3 regions of the Promicromonospora sp. NPDC050262 genome follow, and region 3 is predicted to be linked to each of the others. Evidence: riboswitches for the same ligand, from Rfam matches in the RefSeq annotation. Region 3 holds a riboswitch; each other region holds the start of a gene.

Region 1 (3,267 bases), on a different contig from region 3:
GGGTCCATCCCCGGGTACGACGCCGACACCGTCATGACGATGATCTTCAAGTACATGCAGAACCAGCGGCAGATCGACCTGGCCAGCGCGCTGTCCGTCATCGCGTTCCTGGTGGTCATCGCCATCGTCGCCGTCTACGTGCGGGTCGTCCGCCCCCTGGAGGAGGTCTGATGACCGCGATCACCGACCCGGGGACCACCTCGCGCAGCGCGACCCGGCCGCCGTCCGACAACCGGAGGAGGGTGCGGAAGTACACGACCGACCAGGTGCCGCTCGGGTCGCTGCTGCTCCGGCTGCTGGCCGGGCTCGTGGTGCTGGTGGTCTTCCTGCTGCCGTACCTGATCATGTTCTTCGGCTCCGTGAAGACCAAGGCGGAGATCAGGTCGGTCGACCCCACCTACTTCCCCACGGAGTGGCACTGGGACAACTACGTCACGATGTGGTCCACGCCCGAGACGCCGCTGGCGCAGAACCTGATCTCCACCCTGGTGATCTCGCTGTGCGCCACGCTGCTCGTGCTGGCCGTGGCGCTGCCCGCCGCCTACTACACGGCGCGGTTCCGGTTCCAGGGCCGGCTCTTCTTCCTGTTCCTCGTGATCGTGACCCAGATGGTGCAGCCCGCCGTGCTGACGTCGGGTCTGTTCCGGCAGTTCATCGCCATCGGGATCCTCGACACGTGGGTCGCGATGATCCTGGTCAACGCCGCGTTCAACCTGTCCTTCGCGGTCTGGATCATGCACAGCTTCTTCGCGGGCATCCCCAAGGAGGTCGACGAGGCGGCGCAGCTCGACGGCGCCGGCACGTTCGCCGTCCTGACCAAGATCAACCTGCCGCTCGTCTGGCCGGGCATCGTGACGGCGGTCGTGTTCACGTTCGTCGCCTCCTGGAACGAGTTCGCGGCCTCGCTGGTGCTGCTCACCACGGCGGGCAACCAGCCGCTGTCCGTGGCGCTCACCAAGTTCGTGGGCCAGTACGAGACGTCGTGGCACTACGTGTTCGGGGTGTCCGTCGTGGCGATCGTGCCCGTGGTGATCCTGTTCATGATCATCGAGAAGCGCCTGGTGGGCGGCCTGGTGGCCGGGTCGGTGAAGTAGCGGGCGGGCCCGGTCCACACACCGTGGACCGGGCCGTCTCGACTTACGGACGAATTCTGTCCCAGTGCTGGACGGTCGCTTAGCATGGTGGCGAACCCCATCCAGAGCGGTCGAGAGTCCTGGCTCCCTGACACCGCAGCAACCTGCCGATCTCCTGCCGCGTCGCCGCGGTGCGAGGGACGCAAGGTGCTCACGCCAGGTTCGATGGAGCAGCCATGGTCGCCGAGCCGCACCCCCACCGCCCCACGGTGTCGTTCGAGCTGATGCCCCCGCGTCGGCCGAACGCCGCACCCAACTTCTGGGAGACGGCGCAGCGGCTCGTGGCGGCTCGCCCGGACTTCGTCTCCGTGACCTACGGGGCGGCCGGCGGCGACCGCGCCACCGCGCGCGAGGTGCTCGCCACGCTGCTGCGCGGCACGCCCGTGCTCCCGGTGGCCCACCTGACCTGCGTGGGCGCGTCCCAGGAGGACGTGTCCGCGGTGATCGAGGAGTTCCTCGAGGCCGGGGTGCGGTCCTTCCTCGCCCTGCGCGGCGACCCGCCGCGCGACGAGCCGGACTGGCGCCCGCCGGCCGACGGCGTGCGCTCCAGCGTGGACCTGGTGCGGCTCCTGCGGCAGGTGGACGAGCGGCGGTGCGCCGCCGACGTCAGCACGGCGCTGCGCTCGGCCGCCCGGCCGCTGGCCATCGCCGTCGCCACGTTCCCCGACGGCAACCCTGGGGCCGGCACCACGCGCGAGCAGGAGGTGCGGCGGCTGCTGGAGAAGCAGGAGGCGGGCGCGAGCTTCGCGATCACCCAGTTCTTCTACCGCGCGGACTCGTACACCGGGTTCGTCGAGGCGGCCCGGGCGGAGGGCGTCACCATCCCGATCCTCGCCGGGATCCTGCCCACCACCGAGGCCCGCCGCCTGCGCCGGGTCCAGGAGCTCACCGGGGTGGCGGCGCCTGCGGAGCTCCTGCGCGACCTCGACCGGCTCACCGCGCCCGACGGCGCCGTCGACCCCGAGGCCCAGCATGCGCACGGCATCGAGTACTCCGCGGCGCTCGCGCGCGAGGTGCTCGACGCCGGCACGCCCGGCCTGCACGTGTACACGTTCAACAAGCACCGCCCCGCCCTCGACCTCCTGGACCGCGTGGGCCTGACGGGCCGAGCGGCGGCCTGACGGATCGCCCGGACGGGGGTTGGCACTCTCGGGTGTCGAGTGCCAGAATTGAAGCGTAGCCGGGCGGCGGCCGAGGCCGTCGCCGATCGCTGCGGCCCTGGAGGGGCCAGGGCCGCATCGTCATAGGAGGTGATGCGCGATGGCTACCTACTGGGACCCGTTCCAGGAGATGGACCGGATGTTCAGCACGTTCGCCGGCAACACACGGCAGTCCGGCGCGATGCCGATGGACCTGTTCCGCACCGGTGACCACTACGTCCTCTCGATGGACCTGCCCGGTGTCGACCCCGGCACCATCGACGTCTCGGTCGAGGACCGGACGCTCACCGTCCGGGCCGAGCGCACGCAGCGTTCGGACGACGGCGCGCAGTGGCTGGTCCGCGAGCGGCCCACGGGAACGTTCGCCCGACAGCTCACGGTCGGCCGGGGCCTCGCCCTCGACCGGATCTCGGCCTCGTACGCCGACGGCGTGCTCTCGCTGACGATCCCGGTCAGCGAGGAGGCGAAGCCCCGCAAGGTCGAGGTGGCGCACACGGCCGGCTCGACCTCGATCGGGCGAGGTTCGTCCGAGAGCCGCCAGAGCATCGAGCAGTAGTCCGCTCACCGCAATGCCGGACGCCCAGGTCACCCCGGTGGCCTGGGCGTCCGGCCTCCGTGGCGGCGCCGGCATCGTACGCGGGATATGGCCTGGATGTGATGTACCCGGCGGGTCGCAGGTCGGCCGATACTACGGATGAAATCGGCTCGTACCAGCGCGATTGACCCGTGGAGGCCCCACCGTGCACGACCACGACCACAGCTCCACCGACCACGACCACTCCTCTCTCGACCGGCGTGACCTGCTCCGCGGCGCCGTCGTCCTCGGCATCGGTGCCGCGGGCGCGACGATAGCCACCGCGCCCGCCGTCGCCGCACCCGCCGCTCCTGCTGGAGCGGCCCCCGCGGCGCCTGGCAGAGCAGCCGACGCCCCGCCCTCCCTGGCGCCCGACCCCGAGGCGCCCGCCGACGCGCCG
Region 2 (3,267 bases), on a different contig from region 3:
GGCAGCACCCGCTCGGCCGCCTCGACGTCGGACAGCCCGAGCGAGCCGCGCAGCGTGGTCGCCGTCCGCTCCGTGCGGAACAGGCCCGCCTGCTGGAGCGCGGGGACCAGGTGGTCGGTGATCGCGTCGAGGTCGGAGCTGAGCGAGGACGGCCGCAGCAGGAACCCGTCGACGGCGCCGACGGTGGTCCAGTCGGCGATCAGGGTGGCGAGCTCGTCCGGCGTGTCTGCGACGACCAGCCCGTCGCCCATGGCCGCCGTGCCCTCCAGCGCCTCGACGAGCTCCAGCCGGGCCCGGGCGCTGGCCCGCTCCGCCGCGAGCACCACGTAGACCTCGGCGAGCACGCGCAGCTCCTCGGGGTCGCGCCCGGCGGACAGCGCGGCATCCCGCACGAGCCGGCGCAGCCGCACCGCGTGCGCGGCGTCGGTGACGGTGATCCGCGCGACGTCGGCGGTGCGGCCGGCCAGCGCCGCGCTGGCCTCGGAACGCACCCGCACGACGACCGGCGGGGGCACCTGTGGCAGCGCGTCGCCGCCGCCGGCCGGGCGGCCGCGGACGGCGAACCGGATGCCGTCGTGGTCCACCCGGAACCGGCCCTCGGCGTCGAGCTCGACCGCGCCCGCCCCGCTGCCGGGCCGGCCCGTCCACACCTGCGTCACCGACCGGATGCCCAGCTCGACGCGCGCCGCCCAGGCCTCGTCGGGCTCGGGGAGCGTGCCCTGCCGCACGGCCTGCCAGCCGGCCCGGCCGCTGCTCGCGCGGTCGATGCTGCTCAGCGCGACGGCGGCGTGGGCCGCCTCGACGTGCACCGTGTCGACGGCGGCGACCAGCCCGATCCCCGCGGTGACCCGGGCGGCCCGGGCCGCGGCGACGGCCGTGTCCAGCCGTCCGGTGACCTGGCTGCGGCCGGGGTGGAGCAGAAAGCCCTCGTCGAGGCTGACGAAGTCGAGCAGTCCACGGTCGGCGGTCCGCATGAGGTGGAGGAACCGCTCGCCGTCGAACGGGCGCGGCGCGACCGGGCCGCGGGCCCGGTGGGCGCCCGGGCGGGCGCCGGCGGAGGTGAGGTCCACGCCGAGCACGACGGGACGGGTGGAGAGGGCGGTCGAGGAGAGGGACGTGGGCTGCGACGGGTACGGCACGGCGGTGCTCCGTTCGGGCTGCGGCGGCGCGACGGCGCCCGGAGGACCCGGCCGCCGCGCGCAGGTGCACGACGGCGTCCAGGGGTCACCCGGGAGCGTGGCTGCCGGAGGGCAGGAGTGAGACGTCCGGTCAGGGACGTGAGGGCCGGTTACGGCCGGGGCTCGGCGTGCGACGCCGAGAGGAGTTCCGGACGGCGGACCGGTGGCTGGCTGCGGCCGGTCGGCGCGTCGGGGCTGTCGCGGTCAGGTTGTCGCGATCAGCCTGTCGCCGTCAGCGACAGGAACAGTGACAACACATCTCCTCGCGCGGGGCAGCACCAGCCCGCGCGGAGACGTTCCGGGACGGCAGGGACACGTGGACGGCGGGGGCAGCGCTCCGGGTCATCGTCGTTCTCCTCACCTGCTCGCCCATCGGCGAGCGACGCGTGTTGTCATCCGCCGGCGGCGGTGGACCTGGTCCTCACCCGGGGCACCCACCCGCGCGGGGGGTTGCCGTCCGACCAGCCGGGGCTTCGCGTCGGAACTCATGACCTGTCGAGGCTTTCTACATCTCTCCGATCGGATAAGTGCGGTTGGTCTCGATGTCACAGAAGATACGAATGGAACCCATAGAAGTCAATGATCCTTGCCCAGATCTCACATCCCGGGACCACGGTCTCGCCAAGGCCCTGGGGGCGCGGCCAGGAGCCGCCGTCCCGGACGCTGCGCGACCGGCACGAGGGAGGTGCGCTTCTACCCCGTCTTCGGGCCCGGAATCCGGCTGATTCCGGGCCCGATGACGGGGTAGAAGCGCACCTTCGAGGGCTGCCGTTCGCAGCGCCGGCGCCTGGACGTGCGGGTCAGCCCAGGAGGAGCTCGATCTGGGCGAGGGCACCGGGTCCGGCCAGCTCCAGGCGGAGGTCCGCGAGCGGCACGGGCTCGTCGAGCACGAAGGGGCGGAGCTGGCTCGGCCAGCGCCACTCCTCGCCGGACCGCTCGTCCAGCACCCGCCCGTCGCCCCCGACCAGGCGCCAGGCCGACGGCGGTCCGGACGCCGCCTCGACGGACGACGACTCGGCCGACGGGCCCGAGACCAGCGTGTAGGCGCGCAGCACGGCCCCCGCCGGGACCTCAGCGGCGGGCGCCCAGTCGAGCGTGCCGTCCACCACGGCCGACGTCGTCAGGTCGCCGTCGGTCAGGTGCGGCAGCGCACCCTCGGCACCGCGCCAGGCGCCGTCGGCGCGCCGCCACGGCCGGTCGGAAGCCAACCCGGCACCGCCCTCAGCGGCACGAGCACCAGCCTCGTCGCCGTCCGCCGGCACGCCCCACCGGGTCGGGGTCTCCGACAGCGCGAACCGCAGGGTCGCTCCCCCGACGAGGTCACCGTTGTCGATCGACGGCGTCGTGACCGCCCGCGCCGCGGCCACGTCGACACCAGCCGCGCCGTCACCACCAGCCACGTCCAGCCCCGCCACGTACTGCCGCCCGGCCGCTCCCGGTGCCTCGATCACGAGGTCGCCGTCAGGCCGGTGCACCACCGCCCGCTCGAACAGCGGTGACGTGACCGCCCACCGCGGCGAGCCGATCTCCAGCGGGTACAGCCCGAGCGCGGCCAGCACGTACCAGGCCGACATCTCGCCGTTGTCCTCGTCGCCGTGGTAGCCCTGCCCGATGTCGTTGCCGGTCCACAGGCGCGTCAGGATCTCGCGCACGACCTCCTGGGTGCGGTCCGGCCGCCCGGCGACCGACCACGTCCAGGCGATGTGGTGCGACACCTGGTTCGACTGCCCGAGCTGGCCCAGGCGCACGTCACGCGCCTCGAACATCTCGTGGATCGCGGACCCGTAGCTCCCCGGCTTGTCCGCCCGCTCCGGCGCGGCGAAGAACCGCTCCAGCAGCCGCTCCAGGCCGGCACGGCCGCCGTGCAGGGCGGCCAGCCCCGCGCCGTCGTGCACGGGGTGGAACAGGAAGTTCCAGGCGTCGGACTCGGTGTAGTCGCCGCCCCACGCGTCCGGGTCGAACGGGGCCGGGTCGAGCTCGCCGTCCCGGGCGCGCCCCCGGAAGAACCCCGTGCCGGCGTCGAAGAGGTGCACGTAGCCGAGCGCGCTCTGCCGCAGGTAGGCGGCCTCGTCGCGCAGGGCACGGCGGC
Region 3 (3,267 bases):
GCGGGCGAGCTGCCCGGTGACGGCCGGCTGGCTCACGCCCAACCGTTCGGCCGCCGCCGACAGCGACCCGGTGCGGTAGACCTCCAGGAACGTGGCGAGGAGGTCGAGACCCGGCACCGGCACCACCCTCCGTCGTCGTCCTGCCCACAGGCTAGCCGGGCTCAGCGCGCCACGAGCGCCTTGAGCACCGCCTCGGCGGCGGCCGCGCTGGACTGCGGGTTCTGCCCGGTGATCAGGTTGCCGTCCTGGACCACGGTGCTGCTCCAGGGCGCACCGACCTGGACGACGGCGCCGCGCTCGCGCAGCCGCGACTCGACGAGGTAGGGCGCGGCGTCGCCGAGGCCGCCCTGGCGCTCCTCCTCGTCGGTGAACGACGTGAGCGCCCGGCCCGCGAAGGCGAAGGTGCCGTCCGGCTCCTGGGCGCTGAGCAGCGCCGCGACGCCGTGGCAGAGCGCGCCGACGGTCGTGCCCCGGTCGTTCGCGGCGAGCAGCAGACGGCCGAGGTCGACGTCGTGCGCGAGGTCCGCCATCGGGGCGTGGCCGCCCGGGACGTAGACGGCGTCGTAGTCGTCGCCGCGCACGTCGGCCAGCGTGAGCGGGTGGGCGAGCTGGTCGGCGATGCCGTCGAGGTAGGCCCGGAACTCCGCGGCGTCGGCGGCGGGCACCCCGCCGCGCTCGTCGAGGCTGACCGCGTCGACCGTGGGCGCCACGCCGCCCGGCGTCGCGACGTCGACCTGGGCGCCGGCCGCCGTGAGCACCCGGTGGGAGGCGGCGACCTCCTCGGCCCAGTAGCCGGTGGGGTGCTCGGTGCCGTCGGCCAGGCGCAGGCTGTTCGCGGCGGAGACGACCATCAGGATCTTCGACATGGTGTGGTTCCGATCTGTTCGGGGATCTGCTCGGTGAGATGTCCTCGGGGAACGTCAGAATCCATCACCGGATGCCGAAACAGTTGAACGGAGCCATAACCGAGCTTATGGCTCGGGGCTTGTGCGGGACGGCCAGCTCTGCTCCGGACCGCGGCCGCCGGGAGCGCGGCGCGCTTGGCACACTTTTCGTGCCTCGCTCCCGGCGAGCGACAACCGTCCGAGGGGTGGACGGTTTGCCGACCACATCCCGGGCATGCCTACGATCAAGTCTCATCATCCAGAGCGGTCGAGAGTCCTGGCTCCACGACACCGCAGCAACCTACCTCCGAGGCGCCAATCTCGGGGCAAGGTGCTAACGCCAGGTCCGATGGAGCTGATACGCATGGCAGTCACGAACCCGCACCTTCCCACCGCCACGATCCTGGGCTACCCGCGCATCGGCCGGAGGCGCGAGCTCAAGCGCGCCGTCGAGTCCTTCTGGGCCGGCCGCACCACCGCCGACGAGCTGGAGGCGACGGCCCGCGACCTGCGGCAGGCCACCGCCCGCCGCCTCGTCGACCTGGGCCTGGACGCCGGCAACGCTGCCGTCCCCGGCTCGTTCTCGTACTACGACCAGGTGCTCGACGCCGTCGCGCTGCTGGGCGCCGTGCCCGAGCGGTTCGCCGGGCTCACCACGGACGGGGGTCGCCTGCCCCTCGAGGCCTACTTCACGGTCGCCCGCGGCGAGGGTGACAACGCGCCGCTCGAGATGACCAAGTGGTTCGACACGAACTACCACTACCTGGTCCCGGAGATCGGTCCGGACACCCCGATCAGGTTCGTCGACGACCGCGCCGTGCGGGAGTTCACCGAGCTGGCTCAGCCGGCCGACGGGGGCCAGGCCGTCGTGACCCGGCCCGCGTTCGTGGGCCCGGTGACGTTCCTGCTGCTCAGCAAGCCCGCTGACGGATCGCCGGAGGGCTTCCGCCCGCTGGACCGGCTCGACGACGTCGTCGCCGCGTACGCCGACCTGCTGCGCGCGCTGGCCGCCGCGGGCGCGCCCTGGGTGCAGCTCGACGAGCCGGCCCTGGTCACCGACTTGCTGGACGTCCCCTTCGACGAGGTCGCCGACGCCGTCCGCCGCGCCTACACCACGCTGGCGACCGGGCTCTCCCCCGCCGCAGCCGGTGCCGACGGCGCCGCCGAGCGCCCCGCGATCCTGGTCACCGCCCCGTACGGCGACCTGCGGAGCGAGGCCGGCGACGGGCTCGCCCTGCTGGCCGGCACCGACGTCGAGGCCGTCGCGATCGACCTGGTGCGCGGTGCCGTGCCGACCGGACCGGTCCCCGGCCTGGAGACCAAGACCCTGGTCGCGGGCGTGATCGACGGCCACAACATCTGGCGCGCCGACCTCGACGCCCGCCTGACCACCCTGGAGGGCCTGGCGGCGTCCGGCACCGGGCTCGGCGCCGGTGCGGTCGCCGTCGGCACCTCGACGTCGCTGCTGCACGTGCCGCACGACGTCGCCGACGAGCCCCGCCTGGACGCCGACCTGAAGTCGTGGCTCGCGTTCGCCGACCAGAAGGTCACCGAGGTCGTCACGCTGGCCACCGCCCTGACCGAGGGCCGGGCGGCGGTCGCCGGCAAGCTCGCCGAGTCCACGGCGGCGGTGCGCTCCCGCGCCGAGGCGCCCGGCGTCGTCGTCCCCGCGGTGCGCGAGCGGACCGCCGCGCTGACCGCGGCCGACGTCGAGCGCGCGCCGTACGCGGAGCGGGCGGCCGCGCAGCAGGCGCGGCTCAACCTGCCGCCGCTGCCGACCACGACCATCGGGTCGTTCCCGCAGACCTCCGAGATCCGCAGCACGCGCGCCGCGTGGGTACGGGGCGAGCTGTCCGACGCCGACTACACGGCCGCGATGCGCGCCGAGATCGCGAGCACGGTCGCGCTCCAGGAGGAGCTGGGCCTGGACGTGCTGGTGCACGGCGAGCCCGAGCGCAACGACATGGTGCAGTACTTCGCGGAGCAGCTCGACGGCTTCGCGACGACCGTCAACGGCTGGGTCCAGTCGTACGGCTCGCGCTGTGTGCGGCCGCCGATCCTGTGGGGCGACGTGTCCCGGCCCGCGCCTCTGACGGTCGAGTGGACGGCGTACGCGGCGTCGCTGACCGACAAGCCGGTCAAGGGCATGCTCACCGGTCCGGTCACGATCCTGGCCTGGTCGTTCGTGCGCGACGACCTGCCGCTCGGCGACACCGCCGACCAGGTGGCCCTGGCGCTGCGCGACGAGGTGACGGACCTGGAGGCGGCGGGCATCGGCGTCGTGCAGGTGGACGAGCCGGCGCTGCGCGAGCTGCTGCCGCTGCGCCGCTCCGCGCACCCGGGCTACCTCGACTGGTCGGTGCGCTCGTTCCGGCTCTCGACC

The links. Region 3 has a riboswitch for S-adenosylmethionine ahead of metE (5-methyltetrahydropteroyltriglutamate--homocysteine S-methyltransferase). Riboswitches for the same ligand answer to the same signal wherever they lie in the genome.
Region 1: it holds a riboswitch for S-adenosylmethionine, as region 3 does, so the genes downstream of both, AB0I29_RS16110 (methylenetetrahydrofolate reductase) here and metE (5-methyltetrahydropteroyltriglutamate--homocysteine S-methyltransferase) in region 3, are expected to answer to the same signal.
Region 2: it holds a riboswitch for S-adenosylmethionine, as region 3 does, so the genes downstream of both, AB0I29_RS19310 (LLM class flavin-dependent oxidoreductase) here and metE (5-methyltetrahydropteroyltriglutamate--homocysteine S-methyltransferase) in region 3, are expected to answer to the same signal.

Annotation. Positions count from the first base shown of each region.
Region 1 covers NZ_JBFAKX010000010.1:22,914-26,180, reverse strand. The annotation lists gene AB0I29_RS16120 (sugar ABC transporter permease) at 1-171, shown strand, start outside; gene AB0I29_RS16115 (carbohydrate ABC transporter permease) at 171-1,094, shown strand; SAM riboswitch class I at 1,189-1,305, shown strand; gene AB0I29_RS16110 (methylenetetrahydrofolate reductase) at 1,310-2,254, shown strand; gene AB0I29_RS16105 (Hsp20/alpha crystallin family protein) at 2,394-2,849, shown strand; gene AB0I29_RS16100 (N-acetylmuramoyl-L-alanine amidase) at 3,034-3,267, shown strand, end outside.
Region 2 covers NZ_JBFAKX010000013.1:87,285-90,551, forward strand. The annotation lists gene AB0I29_RS19310 (LLM class flavin-dependent oxidoreductase) at 1-1,139, opposite strand, end outside; SAM riboswitch class IV at 1,560-1,671, opposite strand; gene AB0I29_RS19315 (GH92 family glycosyl hydrolase) at 1,979-3,267, opposite strand, start outside.
Region 3 covers NZ_JBFAKX010000035.1:501-3,767, reverse strand. The annotation lists gene AB0I29_RS27045 (LysR family transcriptional regulator) at 1-117, opposite strand, end outside; gene AB0I29_RS27040 (type 1 glutamine amidotransferase domain-containing protein) at 162-866, opposite strand; SAM riboswitch class I at 1,137-1,240, shown strand; gene metE (5-methyltetrahydropteroyltriglutamate--homocysteine S-methyltransferase) at 1,249-3,267, shown strand, end outside.